DNA from 4 places in the Alteribacillus bidgolensis genome. Region 4 is predicted to be linked to each of the others. Evidence: riboswitches for the same ligand, from Rfam matches in the RefSeq annotation. Region 4 holds a riboswitch; each other region holds the start of a gene.
The links. A riboswitch is a leader RNA that binds a small molecule or an ion and turns the genes downstream of it on or off. The one in region 4 is predicted to bind cobalamin.
Positions count from the first base shown of each region.

Region 1: it holds a riboswitch for cobalamin, as region 4 does, so the genes downstream of both, metE (5-methyltetrahydropteroyltriglutamate--homocysteine S-methyltransferase) here and CEF16_RS03065 (ABC transporter substrate-binding protein) in region 4, are expected to answer to the same signal.
Region 2: it holds a riboswitch for cobalamin, as region 4 does, so the genes downstream of both, cobJ (precorrin-3B C(17)-methyltransferase) here and CEF16_RS03065 (ABC transporter substrate-binding protein) in region 4, are expected to answer to the same signal.
Region 3: it holds a riboswitch for cobalamin, as region 4 does, so the genes downstream of both, CEF16_RS10945 (ABC transporter substrate-binding protein) here and CEF16_RS03065 (ABC transporter substrate-binding protein) in region 4, are expected to answer to the same signal.

Region 1 covers NZ_KZ614149.1:4,326,194-4,330,971, reverse strand. The annotation lists gene CEF16_RS21290 (YeeE/YedE family protein) at 1-612, opposite strand, end outside; gene CEF16_RS21285 (DNA-3-methyladenine glycosylase) at 721-1,323, opposite strand; cobalamin riboswitch at 1,405-1,589, shown strand; gene metE (5-methyltetrahydropteroyltriglutamate--homocysteine S-methyltransferase) at 1,740-4,025, shown strand; gene CEF16_RS21275 (ribonucleoside-diphosphate reductase subunit alpha) at 4,058-4,778, shown strand, end outside.
Region 2 covers NZ_KZ614149.1:796,018-800,795, forward strand. The annotation lists gene CEF16_RS04105 (MFS transporter) at 1-587, shown strand, start outside; gene CEF16_RS04110 (Crp/Fnr family transcriptional regulator) at 966-1,676, shown strand; gene CEF16_RS04115 (hypothetical protein) at 1,723-2,277, opposite strand; gene CEF16_RS04120 (cold-shock protein) at 2,532-2,729, shown strand; cobalamin riboswitch at 2,915-3,112, shown strand; gene cobJ (precorrin-3B C(17)-methyltransferase) at 3,293-4,778, shown strand, end outside.
Region 3 covers NZ_KZ614149.1:2,192,843-2,197,620, reverse strand. The annotation lists partial or broken gene CEF16_RS23270 (DUF817 family protein) at 9-461, shown strand; gene CEF16_RS10950 (DUF3995 domain-containing protein) at 661-1,173, shown strand; cobalamin riboswitch at 1,611-1,821, shown strand; gene CEF16_RS10945 (ABC transporter substrate-binding protein) at 1,986-3,527, shown strand; gene nikB (nickel ABC transporter permease) at 3,540-4,472, shown strand; gene nikC (nickel transporter permease) at 4,489-4,778, shown strand, end outside.
Region 4 covers NZ_KZ614149.1:571,985-576,762, forward strand. The annotation lists gene CEF16_RS03060 (class I SAM-dependent methyltransferase) at 1-722, shown strand, start outside; cobalamin riboswitch at 781-968, shown strand; gene CEF16_RS03065 (ABC transporter substrate-binding protein) at 1,098-2,072, shown strand; gene CEF16_RS03070 (FecCD family ABC transporter permease) at 2,056-3,099, shown strand; gene CEF16_RS03075 (heme ABC transporter ATP-binding protein) at 3,122-4,609, shown strand; gene cbiB (adenosylcobinamide-phosphate synthase CbiB) at 4,600-4,778, shown strand, end outside.

The sequences.
Region 1 (4,778 bases), 3.8 Mb from region 4:
GGCTCCAACATATCCAAGTCCTGTGGAAGTTGCTAAAGAAATTGGCTCAAAAGCTGGCAAATCATTTGTCCAAAAATCAAAATGATAAGCCCCAATAGTAGCACCTATGATGAAGAACAGCAAAGTGATAAACATTACCGACCTTCCACCGCCAACAGCATAAAGTGTTCCTGAAGCACAGCCGCCTCCAAGCTGCATACCGACCCCGAACATAAACGCACCAACAAAAAGACTCACTCCTACGGGGGCAACGTAGCCTTCTGCTGTCCCGCCAAAGAAAGTGAAACCTGTTGCTAAGATCGGAGCAAACAGAGTGACTGCGGCTGCAAGCATTACCATATGCGACCTTAACGCTTGACCATTACCTACCGACATAAACCGTCGAAAAGCTGAAGTAAAGCCAAAGCGAGCATGAAACAAAGTGTATCCTAATAAAAGACCTATAATCAGCATCAATGGCTGCACGATGTTCTGGGTTAACGACAGGAAAATAAAGAGAATTGCTGCAGCAATTAAACCTCCTATTACAAGCGGCATTTGAGCCTGCTTTAACGAGCTGCTGCTTTTTTCCGCCCCTTTTTGTTCTGAAACAGGCGGAACATGGGCTTGCATTTATAATCACCTCAAATTTTATCGTTTTAGTAGGTTTTCTACGTTTAACTAGGATACAAGGCACATTTATTATTGTCAAAGGAGATGTTTGGTAATAAGTTAACAAGTTTATCTTGATACAAATGGATTACCCGTTTCCCAAAATCTCCATGGATAATCTTTGGCTTCTCCTGAGTTATCTATTCCTATCCGCGGGCCGCTCGTAATAGATGATGGTGCTTGGCCTTCTGCTATATATAAAGGCTTTTCATAAAAACGCCGGCCATAATCAGCTTTTATAATTCCAAGTGCTTTTGTTAGTTTTCCTGGACCATTTGTTAAATCTTTTTCTTTTTTATTTCCCCTCCGCTCATACATGAGCTCGATGCCTTCAACGGGTTCTACAGCTCTTATCAATACAGCCTGCGGTATCCCGGTTTTTTCACACACTACATTAACTAAACAATGGGTATGCATCTCATACGTGTACACATGACCAGGTGTACTAAACATAACCTCTGTTCGTTTTGTCCGTCTGTTTCGATAACTATGTGCGGCCCTGTCATCAGGTCCCATGTAAGCTTCGGTTTCCACAATACGTCCTGCCGCTAATCCTCTTTCTGTTTCTTTCACTAAAATTTGGCCGACAAGACTTTTGGCCATTTCTAAGGTGGACTGATTGAAATATTCAGCACCTATCGGTTCAAAAGACATATTTTTCACCTCATACATATGGTTTAACTTTTCCTCCTAATATTTAAACATACTTGACAGTAACCCGTGACAAGATATATAGTTTTTCTACAATAACAAAGCCATATAACGGAAACAGGTATCTTAGAATTTTCTAAGATTTAAAAGGGAAGTCCGGTGAAAGTCCGACGCGGTCCCGCCACTGTAACAGAGGAGTCATAATAACCAGCCACTGATAAAGATCGGGAAGGCTATTATGGCAAAGATACTGAAGCCAGGAGACCTGCCTGTTTTAACAGCACCGTTTAACCTACGGGAGATAGGGAGGTGCTCCTGCGTTATATTATTTACAGCCAGGGTATTTTTACATGCGTTCTCCCATCTGCGCATCGTAAAAATATCCTTTTTTTATGAAGTAATCTTATTTCAAGCAGAGATTTGAGGAGGAAGCAATGATGGGAATTACATGGACAAGCAGTAATTTAGGTTATCCAAGACTCGGAGAAAACAGAGAGTGGAAAAAACTATTAGAGCGTTTATGGAAAAATGAACTAGATGAAGAAACATTTTTAAAAGAAATGAAACATCTTCGTTTAAATCATTTAAAAAAACAAAAAGCCAAAGGTATTCAAAGCATACCAGTTGGCGATTTTACCTTTTATGACCACATGCTAGATACAGCTGTAATGTTCGGAATCATTCCGAGGAGATTTCACTCAACCGATAAGAAAATTTCATTATCTACTTATTTTGCAATGGCACGAGGTACAGCAGAGGCTCCCGCTTGTGAAATGACCAAGTGGTTCAATACAAATTACCATTATATTGTGCCTGAACTTAACGAGACCATCCCAACCTTAACAGAAAATAAACCGCTAAAAGCTTATTTAGAAGTGAAGGAAGAGTTAGGTATAGAAGGTAAACCCGTACTTATTGGACCAATAACTTTTCTCAAACTCTCAAAAGGGTATAAAAAAGAAAGCTTTGGATCTTTGCTCCAAAAATTTGTCCCATTATACGTTAAAATTCTTCAAGAACTGGAAGAGGCAGGAGCAGCTTGGATACAAATCGATGAGCCTTCTTTAAACGCTTCATTTCCTATCGAAGATTATTTCTTTGTTCAAAAAGTTTATGAAACATTTCAACGAGAAGTGCCCAATATTTCTATTATGCTTCAAACCTATTTCGAAGCTGCAGACCACTATACCAAACTAGTATCATTGCCTGTTGATGGAATCGGCCTTGATTTTGTTCACGGCTGGGAGAAAAATATACAAGCACTGAAAACGGAAGGATTTCCTGCAAATAAATCTCTGGGAGTTGGTTTGATTGATGGCCGTAATGTATGGCGTGCCGATTTACAGAAAAAACATAGCGAACTTGAGTTAATCACCAGTTATCTCCCTGAAGGAAACCATTTTCTGCAGCCTTCAAGCAGTCTCCTTCATGTTCCGGTTTCAACAAACAGTGAAAGAAAACTTTCACCTGTTTTAAAAGATAGTCTTTCTTTTGCGGATGAAAAATTAGAAGAAATAAATTCATTAACTAATATGTTGAACAAAAAACCTGATGAAAAATGGTTGGAAAAAAATCAAAAGGTATTCCAACGTTTCGCTGAAACCTTTCGGCAGCAGTCAGAGAAAATAACAGGAGAGAAGAATAAACTTCCATCTAAGCGCAGCCTGCCTTTCTCCGAACGTAAAACTCACCAGGATAATAAATGGAAGCTTCCTTTACTTCCAACTACTACTATTGGCAGCTTCCCGCAAACCAAAGAGGTGAGATTGGAAAGACGAGCTTTTCGGAAAGGGGAAAAATCAATTAACGAATATCAAACTTTTATTCAAAACAAAATCAAAGAATGGATTGATATTCAAGAGGAAATTGGGCTCGATGTTCTTGTACATGGAGAGTTTGAACGAAATGATATGGTGGAGTTTTTCGGTGAAAAATTAAATGGATTTGCTTTTACTGAAAACGGCTGGGTCCAGTCTTATGGTTCTCGCTGTGTCAAACCGCCAATTATTTATGATGATGTAGCATTTGAACATCCAATGACCGTGGAAGAAACCCGCTTCGCTCAATCCTTAACAGAAAAACCGGTAAAAGGTATGCTGACTGGTCCAGTTACTATTCTAAATTGGTCTTTTGAAAGAGATGATATTCCACGTGAAGAAGTAGCTTATCAAATTGCCTTAGCATTAAGTTATGAAATAAAAGCCCTCGAATCGGCAGGCATAGAAATGATTCAAGTGGATGAACCTGCTTTAAGGGAAGGATTGCCTTTAAAACGGGAGGAATGGGATCGATATTTGAATTGGGCTGTGCATGCTTTTCGTTTAGCAACATCTAATGTGAAGCCTTCTACACAAATCCACACCCATATGTGCTACAGCGAGTTTCATGACATGATTGAGGCCATTAGAGCCCTTGATGCTGATGTTATTTCTATTGAAACATCAAGAAGTCATGGAGAGTTGATAGAAGCGTTTGAAACCGCGATTTACGAAAAAGAAATTGGTCTAGGTATTTACGATATTCATAGTCCAAGAATTCCCTCAGTAGGAGAAATGAAAGAAATGATTGAACGAGCCTTACGGGTTCTGCCTGCTTCTTTATTCTGGATCAATCCAGATTGCGGTTTAAAAACTAGAAACAAAGAAGAAACAGTGAAATCTTTGAAAAATATGGTACAAGCAGCAGAAGAAATTCGAGAGTCCCATAAACTGCAAATAAAGTAAATGATTATTTTAATGCAGATTGGGCAGGAGGTATGACATTGACCACTATCACAAAAGACAATGGCAACAGACAACTTTCGTTTGACCAATTACGTTTAAGCCGTTTTATAGATGAGGTTACTCATGATTATCCTCATCTATCGATTGATGAATACAAACAAGAAGTAACCGAAAGTATCAAACATAAAGAAAACTATTCATCTGAGCAAATCACCAACCTTTTAGCCCTGCACGCCTCAGAAAGAATTGACAGAAATGAACCTGACTGGACTTATGTAGCTGCAGCCATTTATTTAAAAAAACTTTATAAAGAAGCTTCGAAAAATAGAGCTTATGACACGGACGAAAAATATGGATCATTTTATGGATTGTTAAAAGTTCTCGGCTCTATTGGTGTTTATGACCAAGCACTTTTGCGCGATTATTCAAAAGAAGAAATTTTAGAACTAGAAAAATGTATCGACCCCGAAAAAGACAAGCTTTTCAGTTACGTAGGGATACTTACCCTGGCTCATAAATATTTAGCAATGGACAAAAGCAAAAATGTCTTTGAATTGCCTCAGGAAAGATTTATGATCATTGCTATGAAACTCATGATAAATGAACCTAAGTCAACTAGGCTTTCCTTAATCAAAGAGGCATATTGGGCATTATCTAACCTTTATATGACGGCTGCTACACCGACTCTATCTAACGCTGGAAAAAATACTGGACAGCTGAGTTCCTGCTTTATTGATACCGTAAACGACAGTT
Region 2 (4,778 bases), 220 kb from region 4:
TGTTGAAATATAAAAACAGCTGGGTTCTTTCATTATTTTATTTTGTTACATTTGGAGCTTTTGTAGCTTTTGGGATTTATCTGCCTACTTTGCTAATGGACTTATACAATATAACAGCCGTTGACGCAGGGGTAAGAGCAGGCGGATTTGTTGTGCTTGCCACACTGGCTCGGCCGCTTGGCGGAAATTTAGCAGACAAATTAGGGGCAGGCAAGATATTAACCATCGTATTTCTTGGAATCATTGCCGGCGCTCTTGGAATAAGTTTTAGCATGACGAGTCTTGTCGTTATGACCATTCCTTGTTTGCTGGTAGCTTTTATGACAGGAATTGGGAATGGCGCAGTGTTTAAGCTTGTCCCGCAGTTGTTCCCTAAGGCAACTGGTGCCGTTACTGGGATCGTCGGGGCAGCTGGTGGCTTAGGAGGTTTTTTTCCTCCAATTTTACTTGGTACCGTGAAAGATTTTACAGGTAGTTATGTATGGGGGTTCATTTTTCTATCTATTGTCGCTTTTACTTGTTTCATTATAAATAAAACATATTATGATCGAAATAAAAAATTAAACATAAAAGCAGCTCGGACCTAATAAATATCGTGAGGCTGTCTCAAAAGGTTAGTATAAGGAAAATCATCTAGCAGCTGGGATAGGCGAGACTCCTGCTGGGAAATAGGGCAGTGTGAAGCCCCCTCAGTGAAGGGTTTACTCACGAGGAGGCTAAACCGCCGCCCTTGTGCCCTAAGGGTGAAAGCGAGTATATTCCAGTTGCGTTTGCTGAGAACTGACTTATGGGAAAGCTCCCTTTCCAAGCAGAATGTATACGTTCCATTGTCAGATATACGGCAGACTTTCTCTCATTCATTTACAGACGATACTGCATTATGTACTATAAAATTAGTTATTTCAACTATTGATAATAGAAAAAAGAAATTGTTTTAACAACGTTTTATAAAGAGAGGGTAATACATGCCTAAAAAGAAACTTAAGCTCAACCGTTTCTTTGCCCAGTTAACCGACGAGAACAAAGAGCTGCTGCTAGCCAATGGGACAAGTCAAATAGTAAAGTCTAAGAAAGTGTTATTTACAGAGGGAGAAGACCCTGAATATGTATATTTAATACGTTCTGGTATTGTCCGTTTAAGCAAAATGACGGTAGAGGGAAAAGAATTTTCTGTCCACCTTAAACAAAAAGATGAATTAGTCGGAGAAGTAGGCTTATTTAATGAAATGGCTATTAGCGTTACAGCGACAGTAGAAGAAGAGGCTGAGTTAATACGATTTGACCGGAAGACCTTAGAAAAAATATTTAGAGAGAATGGGGATATTGCTGTGGCATTTATGAAATGGTTTGCCAGCCACACGCAGTCGACTCAATCTAAATTCCGTGATTTACTGCTTTGCGGCAAAAAAGGAGGGTTGTATTCCACATTAATCCGTTTTGGTAATTCTTATGGAGTAGAGCATGACCATGGTACTTTTATTGAAGTAGAGCTGACGAATCAAGATCTAGCAAATTATATAGGGACAACCAGAGAAGGTGTCAATCGGATGATGAATGAATTAAAAAAAGAAAGGGTTATTGATTACGAAGATAATCATATTTTACTGCTTGATATTGCTTATTTAAAAGATTATTTACAGTGCGGGGAGTGTCCTGTAGAAATCTGCACAATATAAATCAGAAAAGCTAGATGAGCGAATCATTTAGCTTCTCCTTTTCTTTTTAGATAAACTCACCGGTTGCTTCCACATGAAGAAACTTTCCGTTCACTCTTTTTTCACCCAATGCAGTTAATAAAGTACAATAGGTTATTATACACTCGCTATTAACAAATGTTTCTTGATAATCTAGTAAAATTCCCCGCCAAGCACCTGCTTTGCTCTTTACTTCCACTTTCTGACCTTTCATCGATTTATACTTCGCATGTAAAAGAAAGGCCTTCCAATTTTTCCATTCGTGAAATAAATACGCTTTTTGTCCATTTTCTAAATACCCCATGAACGCTTTCGTATCATCCATATCAGCTTGAAGATGGTGAGCCAATAGAAATATTGCTTCTCTAATCAGCTGATAGTCATTCATAGAAAGGTTTTCAGAGAAAGTAATGGTGATTTTTGAGAAAGCAGAAATGATATTCCCTGTTACTTCTGTATTGGTGGATTCTAGTATACTTTTTAAGACATAGTTCTGTTTATTTTTATAAAAATGTGCATCATAAAACGCATTGTCAATCTCTTTTATCCCTTTATTTGGAAAGGTGAGGGCAACTTCAAGCATAGTTAACCTCCTTAACTGTTTAATTTAACAAAAGTCTAACAACAAATATTGATTCTATCTGTGATTTGCATCACAAAAGATTCTGGCAAGAGTGCTTGCATTCATTTGAAAAACATGGTAAAGTGAATTTACTTAAGTTTGTTCATGCTTCTTAAAGTTAGAAAAAGGGATAACCTATTTCGTCTTACCGCAGAGTAGAACAAGATTTAAGAATAAATGTTGTGTGTTTTAAACGCACAAGGAGGAAATGGAACATGGAACAAGGTACAGTAAAATGGTTTAATGCAGAAAAAGGATTTGGATTTATTGAACGTGAAGGTGCTGACGATGTATTCGTACACTTCTCTGCTATTCAAGACGAAGGGTTTAAAACTTTAGAAGAAGGACAAAGCGTTTCTTTTGACATTGTGGACGGTCAACGCGGACCACAAGCAGCTAACGTACAAAAATAATACACCCAAGCATATATATTTGAACATCTGCACGGATACAAACCACCAAAACTTTATTTGGTGGTTTTATTTTTGAATACCACTTTAGAGTCTGCTGAAAAATGAGACAAAGAGTGAAATTAGATTGACAATGATAGAAATTTATTCTAGTCTGTTTTTTATAGACTATATTTATAACCATAAAAAACTGCATATTGGAAAAAGGTGAAAACAGCCTATGAAACTGTTTTCTTAATAGGGAAGTCCGGTGAAAAACCGGCGCGGTCCCGCCACTGTAACTGGGTTGTCTGCTTGCTAAACCACTTTCGGCGTCATAAACCGGGGGGAAGGATAAGCTGATGAATACCAGGAGCCAGGAGACCTGCCTTTTTCAACAACACCGTTTAACCTACGGGCCATAGGGAGGTGTTAAAGTGCGTGGGTTTTCACTGCTCTGTTTGACCGCAGGAGCAACCTATTAATCTCGTGAATACTAAGCATCTTTAACATTCTCCATGAATGTTAAAGATGCTTTTTTATGTTTCATAAACTTTCACTAATTCTAAAATGAAAGGATGATATGTATGACAGCCGGAAAGATATTCGTAGTTGGCTTTGGTCCAGGTGATGAAGCCCATATGACACACCGGGCAAAAGAAGCAATTGTAGACTCTGATAGTGTCATTGGCTACAAAACGTATATGGATCTTGTCAGCCACTTAATACAAGGGAAAGAGTTAGTGCGGACAGGGATGACAGAAGAAGTAAGCAGAGCCCAAGAAGCTGTCAAGCAAGCCGAAAACGGAAAAAAAGTCTCGGTTATATCGAGTGGAGATGCTGGGTTATACGGGATGGCTGGTCTTGTTTACGAAGTGTTAATTGAAAAAGGCTGGAAAGAGGATGAAGGGATTAGTGTCGAAATTATACCTGGTGTTTCAGCAATTAATTCTTGTGCTTCCCTTCTAGGTGCTCCGGTGATGCATGATGCTTGTACTATCAGCCTCAGCGACCACCTAACTCCTTGGGAACTCATTATGACAAGAGTAGAAGCAGCAGCAAAAGCGGATTTTATTATCGCTCTTTATAATCCGAAAAGCGGTAAACGAACACGCCAAATAGAAGAAACGCAGCGGATTTTATTAGAACACCGTGACCCGAAAACGCCAGTAGGCCTTGTGAAAAGCGCTTTTCGAGAAAGACAGCATATTGTTATGACGGACCTTGAACATATGCTTGAGTATGAAATTGGAATGCTGACGACGGTCATTATCGGAAATAATTCTACATTTTACTATGATGGAAAAATGATCACTCCGCGAGGATATCAACGGAAATATACATTAGGAGAAGAAAAACAGCCTTTAAAGCCAGCTCAGCGCTTGAAACGTGAAGCGGAACCTTGGGCGATGCATGGCGGAAAAGACGAGGAAGCTAATTCATCCGTATCACCAAAAAAACTAACGTCCCTGAACTCAGTTGAACTAGCTGAGGAAGCCCTTTCCGCTGTAATGGGGAAAGCTCCTGAAAAGCCCGCAAATGAAAGTCCTATTTTTAAACAAACGGCTGTTTTTGAATTTGCTGTTTCTCCAGGCGTATGGAATAAAAAAGTGAATGCAAAGCAGCTTGCTTTCTTAGCAGAGGTAATTGGTGAAAAGGGGGAAGTTTCCTATACAACCAGCCACTATTTACAGGTGTCTCTAGAAACGGATGAGCCGCAGACGATTACAAGAAAGCTTGAGCAGGACGGGTGGCTGATTTCTCCTGTTGGAGATGTCATACATGTGAAAGCATGTGATTTTTGTGACGGTGAAAAGAAAGACGGTATCCCATATGCAGAAGAATTACAAGAAAAATTGGGAGGTTTAAAAGTTCCAAAGGTAATGAATATAGGATTTAATGGCTGCGGAATGGCATGTTATGGTGCGGTCACAGATGATATTGGGATCATTTACCGAAGAGGTGCGTTTGACTTATTTCTAGGCGCAAAAACAACCGGACGAAATGCTCATACCGGCCAGCCCGTAGCAGAAGGTCTTTCACCAGATAAACTAGTGGAAACGATGGTAAACG
Region 3 (4,778 bases), 1.6 Mb from region 4:
GTTTGCCTTTGGTGGTTGTACCTCTTGGAGCTGCAATTCATTTGAATTTTTTTACCACCATTATTGGATTGACTTTCGTTAGTGGTTATCTGGACTTGTTATTCTCGTCTTTTGGCAATCATGGCTCACATACGAAATTGAAGGAACTCGTTACCGTATGCCGCTCGCCCCTTTGTGCTCATCGGATTTTTTATTCTTTAGGAAAATTTAATTTTGCTAAAGGATCAAAGTATAAGCAAAACTACGACTTCCACCATAAGGACTTGGCGGTAAGTCGAGTTTTTCTAATATGGATAGCTGGAAATATAGCAACATTCTTTGGAGCTTGGGAATATCCAAATCAAACTGATGCATGGAGTCTCGTTCATCTAGAAAAGGTGAGTTCATGGCTCTTTTTAGTGATTGTTAGCTTCTTTCTTATAGTAGTGACGTTAAAGCAGGTTATAGGAAAAATTCCATGAGATTCTCCGCGTACAGAATTCCGAATAAGATAAATTGGGAAAAGGAACTTTCGAATTGTTGTTTTTTTAAAGGAGACTCCTTCTTTTTTTGCTGTTAAAAGTAAGTTTGGATTAAAAAAAGAGATTAATAATAAAAAATTGAAGTGAAATTTCTGTTGTGATTGTTCTGAAACTTTCAAAAGTTGTGGTATACCATTTTTTGATAAATTTTATGTTGTTTATGAAAGGAGTTATTACAATTAAAAAGAATAATGATAGTCGTCCTCAAAGTAAATCAAAAAAATGGTTATTTTTTACTGGATTTGCAGCGTTTGCTTGGTCGACTCTTTTCGGATTAGTTCACATTTACTGGGCTGCAGGGGGCACTGCAGGATTTGAAGGGAGGACGATGAGTGAAGAGTTATTTGTGATTAATCTAATGACAATAGTGCTATGTTTTATTGCTGCTTTTATTGCTCTTGCACTTGTTCAAGCATGGGGAAGAAAGTTTCCATCTTGGTTGTTGCTCACTTTAGCATGGATTGCGTGTGTAGTATTGGGCCTGCGTGGGGGTATAGGAGCTATTCAAAGCATGCTGCAAGTAGAACCAGTTCCGTTACTATTAATTATTGTTGAACCGTTTTTCTTGTTAGGAGGTATTTTATTTGGACTTGTTGCTTTTCTTTACATTTATACTAACAGTAATGGGAGAATAAAAAAAGGAATGGAATGAAATGAGGTAAACCTTCCATTATTCATGAATAGGGCGCGCGACAAGTTCTTTTATAAATACTTTCTAGCGTTAAAAGCAGGAATTTTACCAGAATACATTGTTTTCTAAAACCGTCTCGTCAATACTCCTTCATGCGCTGAGGGTATGAAGCACAGATGGATCCGGCAGAACGGAGGCTGAAGCCATTCGGCAAGAAAAGGTATGCCAACGGATATACCGCACGGCTGAAAAACTAGATAAGGTGAGAGTCGTTCTTTGAGATAGGAACTACTAACTTCCGAATGTAAGGGTCTATATTAGAATGACGCTAAAGCCGGTGATGTCTATATATTTTTACGTCACAACTCTTTTGGATTATTGGAGGAATAGATTGACATTAAATACGTGAAAAGCTATTCTTATGTTAAGGTGAATTTCAGATTTATAGTTTTTCAACTGAATAGTGAAAGAAAATAGGTGCTGGAGAAAGCGAAACTCGCTGAATCTACTTAAAAGGGAAGTCGGTTAGAATCCGACACGGACCCGCCACTGTATGGGGTGTCAGCTACAGCTGCTGATTCCTTTCAAAACACCACTGGGTATGCTGCCTGGGAAGGTTTGAAAGGACATGCCCTAAGTCAGGAGACCTGCCTATTTTAACATCACTGTTAGACCTACGGGACAATAGGGAGGTGGTTAGGATGCGAAAGCACTGAGTTTGCTGGAAAACGAGTGATCCGCAACGGAATTGTGCCTATATTAATGACAAGCATTTCTGACCTCTTTATCGACGGTTGAAATGCTTTTTTTGTTGGTCTAAAAAGGAGCAAATTATGAAAAATGCATGGAATTTTATTTTTATTGTGATTAGCCTTCTGTTTATGACGGCTTGCCAAAACGATTCTGTTTCTGAGGAAAAAAACGGCTCTAATGAAAAGGCAGCAACGAATGATGAGAGGTTTACTGTGGCGTTTACATGGAGCCCGGCAAACCTGGACCCTCACGGAAGGGAAAGCTGGGAAGTCATGAGGGCTGGTATTGCTGAAACCCTTGTACGATTAGATGAAAATCTTGAGCCGTCGCCGTGGCTGGCAAAAGATTGGGAACAGGAAGATGAAAACACGTGGATTTTCGAATTGCAAGAAAACGTCACCTTCCATAACGGAAAGAAAATGAACGCCGAAAACGTGAAGGCTTCCCTGGAACGCTCGTTAGACATCAACCAAAAAACGGTCGATTTGCTTCAGTTAGAAACGATCGAAGTGGTGGATGATAATACGCTGAAGATGGTGACAAAAGAGCCGAACGCTGCTTTAATCCCGCATCTAGCTGACCCCTCCACCATCATTGCTGATGTTTCTACGATGAAAGACGATACTACCTCTCCGTCGCTTACTGGTGCTTTCCAGGTAAAAGAGTTTCATCAGGATGAGTCACTGATTGTCGAGCGATTTGACGAATACTGGGGAAAGCAGGCACTGCTATCCGAAATTGAAATTCGTTTTATTTCAGAGGGAGAAACGCGGTTAATGGCCTTGCAATCCGGCGAAGTACATGCAGCCACCGATATTCCGATAGATAATCTCCCGGTATTAGAAAACGACGATGATATAGAAGTGTTAACCACGCCATCGCTTCGTACTCACATGATGCTGTATAACCTGAAGTCACCGTTTTTTAAGGATTTGTCTCATCGAAAGGCCGTCAATGCTTCGATTCCAAAAGAGGATATTGTGCAGTCAGTCATGATGGGGAAAGGAACAGCGGCCAATAGCCCGTTTGCTGACGTTCTGCCATTTGGAGAAGTGGCAGAAGAAGAAACACAATCCATAGAAGAAATCATGAAAAAATCTGATTGGAATAAAAACGAATCAGGCTTGTGGGAAAAAGAAGGGGAGACTGTTGAATTGACTATGCTTACCTTTCCACAGCGGCCAGAGCTGACGGTTATGGGGGAAATTATACAAAATGAACTATTGGACCAAGGTATATCTGTCCATTTGAGGCAAGTGGAGAACATTGATGAGGCTCTTTCTTCAGAAAAGTGGGACATCGCCATGTACAGCATGTTGACTACTCATACTGGTGACCCCCAATATTTCCAGAATATCTTTTACCATTCGTCGAGCTCATCAAATGTGAGCAGCTACGAATCAGAGGATATGGATAGGATGATTGAGGAAATCAACCGAACGACAGACGTTGATAAGCGTAATGAATTGGCTGTGAGAATGCAGGAGCAGTTAAATGAGGATCTGCCACAGTCGTTTATTGTCTATCCAGATACAGTCTTTGCGGCTAGAAGTGAAGTGAAAGAATTTACCCCACACCCTATTGAATACTATTACATTCATCCTTTGATTGACTTGGAGTAATGACTGAGTGCAATGAGACTTATATACTTTTTAGGAGATCGGTTTTTACAACTTATAATTGTGGTGTTTACGGTATCAACGCTTACGTTTCTTTTGCTGCGTCTCACACCTGGTGATCCCGCTTATATTTTACTCCATGCCAATGATATGCCCGTTTCCGAAACTGCAATAGATGCACTTAGAGAAGATCTAGGGCTGACAGCACCACTATGGGTACAATACGGCCAGTGGCTTATGAACGTTTTTACTTGGCAATGGGGTGACTCTTACGTGTCAAATGAACCGGTCATCACAGAGTTACTCAGCAGGTTTCCCGCCACGGTTGAACTAGCGGCAGCGGGACTGCTGGTTATGCTGGCGGTTACAGTGGGGCTCGGGGTGTTAACAGCTGTTTTTTCAAACGGGTGGATTGATCGAACGGGAAGAGTTCTAGCTATTATCGGGGCAGCTGTCCCTTCATTCTGGCTTGCTTTATTGATGATTTATTTTTTTTCCGTTAAGCAGGGATGGTTTCCGACAATGGGGCGAGGGGAGTGGGAACATCTCGTCTTGCCGTCTTTGACGCTCGGTCTAGGGATAGGAGCAGTTTACGCCCGGGTTTTGCGGAAAAACATGCTAGAAATGTTTAATCAAAACTTCGTCAAAGCTTCAATGGCCCGCGGATTGTCGAAAAGTCATATTCTGATGTTTCAAGTGTTTAAACACGCGAGTATGCCGATTGTGACTATGCTCGGTACAAATTTTGCCTTCATGCTAGGTGGAAGCATCATCGTTGAGACAATATTTAACTGGCCGGGTCTTGGAAGCTATATCATTGAAGCGATAAATGCCAGAGATTATCCTGTTATTCAAGGATACGTGATTTTTGCCTCGATTTTGTTTGTTTCGATTCATATTCTGGTTGATCTAATATTTTTTATTATTGATCCACGTTTGCGAACGTAGTGAGGGGGATTTTGAGATGTTTCACCGAAAAATCTCAGAACTGAAGGGCAGCAGCCTGTGGCTAGGAGCTTTAGGGATTCTTTTCATTTTGTTAACAGGCCTGTTTGCTCCTTGGATTGCCCCTCATGATCCGCTTGCCGTGGATACGTCTAACCGATTGTCATCCCCTGGACTTACCTATCCGTTTGGCACCGATCACCTCGGGCGTTGTGTGCTCTCCCGAATCATATATGGGATCCGCGTCACAGTCATATCTGCTTTTTGTATCTTACTTATCACGGCGGCCATCAGTATCCCCATTGCTCT
Region 4 (4,778 bases):
CATGGTTTGAAGAACATTTTCAAGAAGATTACCTGCGTATTTATGACCATAGAGACGAAGAAAAAGCAGCAAATGAACTAACTCATATTATGAAATATCTACCGCTTGAAAGAGGGATGAAAGCGATAGATTTATGCTGCGGAAACGGCAGACATGCAAGGTGGCTGGCAAGAAAAGGGCTGCATGTAACCGGTATAGATTTGTCACCAGCTCTATTAAAAAAAGCCATCGATTTAACCTCAGGCCTTCCCGTTCATTATCAGAGAGCAGATATTAGGGATGTGCCTTTGCTGCAGGAGTTTGACGCTGCCTTTAACTTGTTTACGAGTTTTGGATATTTTTCGGATGATGCAGAAAATGAACTTGTATTTACTCGAGCAGCAGAAGCATTGAAAAGCGGGGGCTGGTTTTGTTTCGATTATTTAAACCCTGCTTATGTTAAAAATACACTCGTTCCAAAAGATGAATCCATGAAAGATGGTCTGCACGTTATCCAAGAACGTGAAATCTCACCAGAGTTTGTTTTTAAGCGAATTACAATAAAAGAAGACGACACAAAAAGAGAATATCAGGAAAGTGTTAAGTTATACGAACAGGCGGCTTTAAAAAAAATGCTTGAAAGAAACGATTTTAACGTTTTGCACCTGTTTGGAGATTATGATGCTTCTTCTTATCATAGTGAGAATTCACCTAGACAAATTTTCATATGTCAAAAAAATTAATTAAAAATATATTTCATATGAAGTTTTTTTATGTATAATTAAAAAAGACTGTAAAATAAAATAAACGTATGCTAAAGGTCATACATGAAAATGTATGTTAAAAGGGAAGCCCGGTGTAAATCCGGCACGGTCCCGCCACTGTAATCGCACATTTGAATTTGTTCTTTATGCCACTGTCTAAAAGATGGACGGGAAGGCGAACATTTTCGCGTAAGTCAGGAGACCTGCCTTTAGCACGGTGATGAACCTTCGAGGAAAAGGTGCGGCCGAATGACTGATCTGTGCTGGTTACAGTAACATCAAGAACATTCCGCTCTCCTCTTCGAAGGGGAGTTTTTTTAGTATCCAATTACATATATACAAGGGGGAAATATTATGAAAAGGTGGATAGGATTCATTTTTACTTCTTTTAGTATTTTATTTTTGTCAGCTTGCGGGACGAGTGAAGAAAGTTCTTCTTCTGATATGAACGAAGAAAATGAACAAGAAGAGCAATCAGCTGGAGAATTTCCGATCGAGGTAACAGATGGCAGAGGTGAAGAAGTAAGTATTGATGAAAAGCCTGAGCGTATCGTTAGTCTTGTTCCAAGTAATACAGAAATAGCATTCGCACTAGGGCTAGGTGATGAAATCGTTGGGGTAACAGATTATTGCAATTACCCAGAAGAAGCAACAGAAAAGCAAAGTGTCGGAGATATGGATTTTGATGTGGAAACTCTTCTTTCTTTAGAGCCGGACCTCGTTTTAGCTCACGCTTCTTCGGCTCATGGTTCAGAAGAAGGCTTAAAGCAGATAGAAGAAGCTGGTATTGATGTATTAATCGTAAATGACGCTTCTTCATTTGAAGATGCGTATGGTTCCATCGAAATGATTGCACAAGCTACCGGAACAGAAGAAGAAGCAGAAACGATTATTTCAGATATGAAAGAGGATATCATAGAAATTGAAGAACAGGCAGAAAGTATAACGGAGGATGAGCGCAAAACGGTTTGGGTAGAAATACAGCCGCCTCCTGAAATCTTTACTACGGGACAAGGAACTTTTATAAATGAAATGCTCGAAACGATTAATGCAGAAAACGCAGCTGGAGAGGAAGAAGGCTGGATTCAATATAGTGAAGAAGAGGCAGTTGCGCTTAATCCAGAGGTTATTATAACCACGTACGGACATTATGTAGATGATCCATCAGCTGAAATCAAAGAAAGAGCTGGATGGGAACAGGTGCCTGCTATTGAAAACGATGATATTCATGATATAGACAATGATACTGTAAGTCGTCCTGGTCCGCGGCTGACTGAAGGTACTGAACAATTAGCTGAGCTGGTATATCCAGATGAATTCTCAAACTAGTAAAGCGATCCTTTGTTATTTAATCGGGGCAGTATTTCTTTTCGTTTGTATTAGCATTGGTATTTCAGCGGGCAGTTTATCGATTCCTTTTCTAACGAGTGCGGAAGTTTTATGGCGTTCGCTATGGAATTTGGATATGCCTGTCACAATAAACGAAACACATGCAACGATTATATGGAATATACGGCTGCCGCGCGTATTATTAGCTGCTCTAGTTGGCTCATCTCTAGCTTTAGCTGGAGCGGCATTTCAAGGTTTGTTAAAAAATCCTCTCGCAGATCCATATACACTTGGTGTATCGTCAGGGGCTGCTTTAGGAGCTGTTTTCGTATTATTTTTAGGGTTGTCGATTCCGCTTTTAGGCAGCTTTACTTTACCTGTAGTCAGTATACTTACTGGTTTTCTAACCTTGTTTTTCTTATTGGGTTTTGTACGTTTTATAGAAAAATCATTAACAACAGAAACCATTATATTAGCAGGTATCATTGTTAGTTCATTTTTAGGATCACTGATTTCGCTTTTAATTGCTTTAACAGAGGATGAGTTAAGGCAGATTATATCTTGGCTTATGGGCAGTGTAGCCATGAGAGGCTGGGACTATATATGGTTAAATGTCCCTTTTTTTGTATTAGGAGCAGGTTTGTTGTTCGCAAATAGAAAAGAGTTGAATGCGTTAGTGTTTGGAGAAGAAACGGCAAAAACGTTAGGCGTAGATACGGATAAACGCAGAATGACTATTCTAGCTGGTGCTTCTCTTTTAACCGGGGCAGCCGTTTCTGTGTCTGGAACAATTGGGTTTGTTGGACTAGTCATTCCTCACCTGGTTCGGCTTTTATTTGGCCCCGACCATCGGCTGCTTTTGCCAATGTCAATCTTTACGGGGGGAGGGTTTCTCGTCTTAACTGATTTAGCAGCCCGAACTATAATTTCTCCGAAAGAACTGCCTATTGGGGTTATAACGGCAATTATCGGGGCGCCAATATTCGGAATTCTTTTGTTTCAGCAGCGACTCAAAAGGATGAAATAATCAAATACCGCGGGGTGATGAGTTGCTCGAGTTAAAAGGTGTAGCTGGCGGCTACGGATCTGTTCCAGTAGTAAAGAATGTTAATTTTCAAGTGAATGCTGGTGAAATATTGGGAATTATCGGCCCTAATGGAAGCGGGAAATCAACATTATTAAAATTCATCTATGGATTTCTTCAGCCAGAAAAAGGTCAGATAGTGATTGATGATCAACCTCTTACCAGCTATTCTCAAAAGAACTTAGCCAAAAAGATTGCTGTTCTTCCTCAACAGACAGATAGTGCTTTTTCTTATACGGTAAGACAGGTAGTTGAGCTTGGAAGATATCCTCATCAAACCGGCTGGTTTTCTTCTAACAGTGAAAAAGATGAAAAAGTAGTCAATAAAGCTATGAACGATACCGGGGTTTTTTCATTTGCTGACCAGCCCATTGATAGTTTAAGCGGAGGAGAAAAGCAAAGAGTGCTGTTAGCCAGGGCTTTGGCGCAAGAACCTGATATTTTACTTTTAGATGAACCAACCAACCATTTGGATATCTCCTATCAGCTCAGTTTACTTGATACGTTAAAAGATTGGACCAATTCAAAACAATTAACAGTAATAGCTGTACTGCATGACCTAAACATGGCAGCCATGTACAGTCATCGGATTCTTCTGATGGACCAGGGACAGCAAATAGCACTTGATAAACCATCGTATGTCTTGGAAAAGACAGTATTAGAGAAAGTTTACGACGCCCATCTGCAAAGAAAAGAGCATCCTTCCGTTCCGAGTCCGCTCATTACCTTAGAACCTTCTGACAGATCATTTGAACAGCCATCGGATTTACTTAATACGTTGACCTTTGATGAAACAGAAGAGAGAGTTTGCATTTCTTCTCGGTTTTATTGGAAAACTTTATCATCAGCAGTTATTGGAGCAGGATTTGGCTGGCATCGATTTTTTGTTAACCGGCACGTCGATAAAGACTATGATTGTGATAATCCACAAGAAGAGTACGGTGCTTATCTTCAAAATATTTCTTTGGAAACCGCCGATACTGTGGGAATGATGACGGCTGCTTTATTGAAAGACGGCTCATTCATACGTTTGAAAGATTCGGAAGGGGATGTTCTTGTCTACGCTACTGCCGGCACTTCTAATGCTGTTGACGTCTCTAAAGCATATGAAAATGCAGTCCAGTCTTTTACAATCGGCACGATTAATATTTGGATATTTATTGATGGTAAACTAACCGAGGCTGCATACGCTCAAGTTATGATGACAGCAACAGAAGCTAAATCAAAAGCTTTGCTAGATCATAAAATCATCGATAATCACACTAGAACACTTGCTACAGGTACGTCTACAGATAGTATGTTAGTAGCTGCTGTTCACAGTGGCAAAGAATATATGTATGGGGGTACAGCATCTCCTCTCGGGAAGAAAATCGGTAAAGCTGTGTATGATGCAGTTGCAGAAACATTAGAAAAATATAATCAAAGAAAGAATGAGAATGAAGAATGGGAATAATTGCTGCCCACCTTCTCGCCATTACTATTTCATATCTACTAGACAAATTATTTGGGGACCCGCACTTTTCATTTCATCCGGTAGTATTAATGGGACGGATGATTTCTTATATAGAGAAAAAATGGAATAAAGGGCGTTGTATTAAAGGAAAAGGTATTCTTGCTAGTCT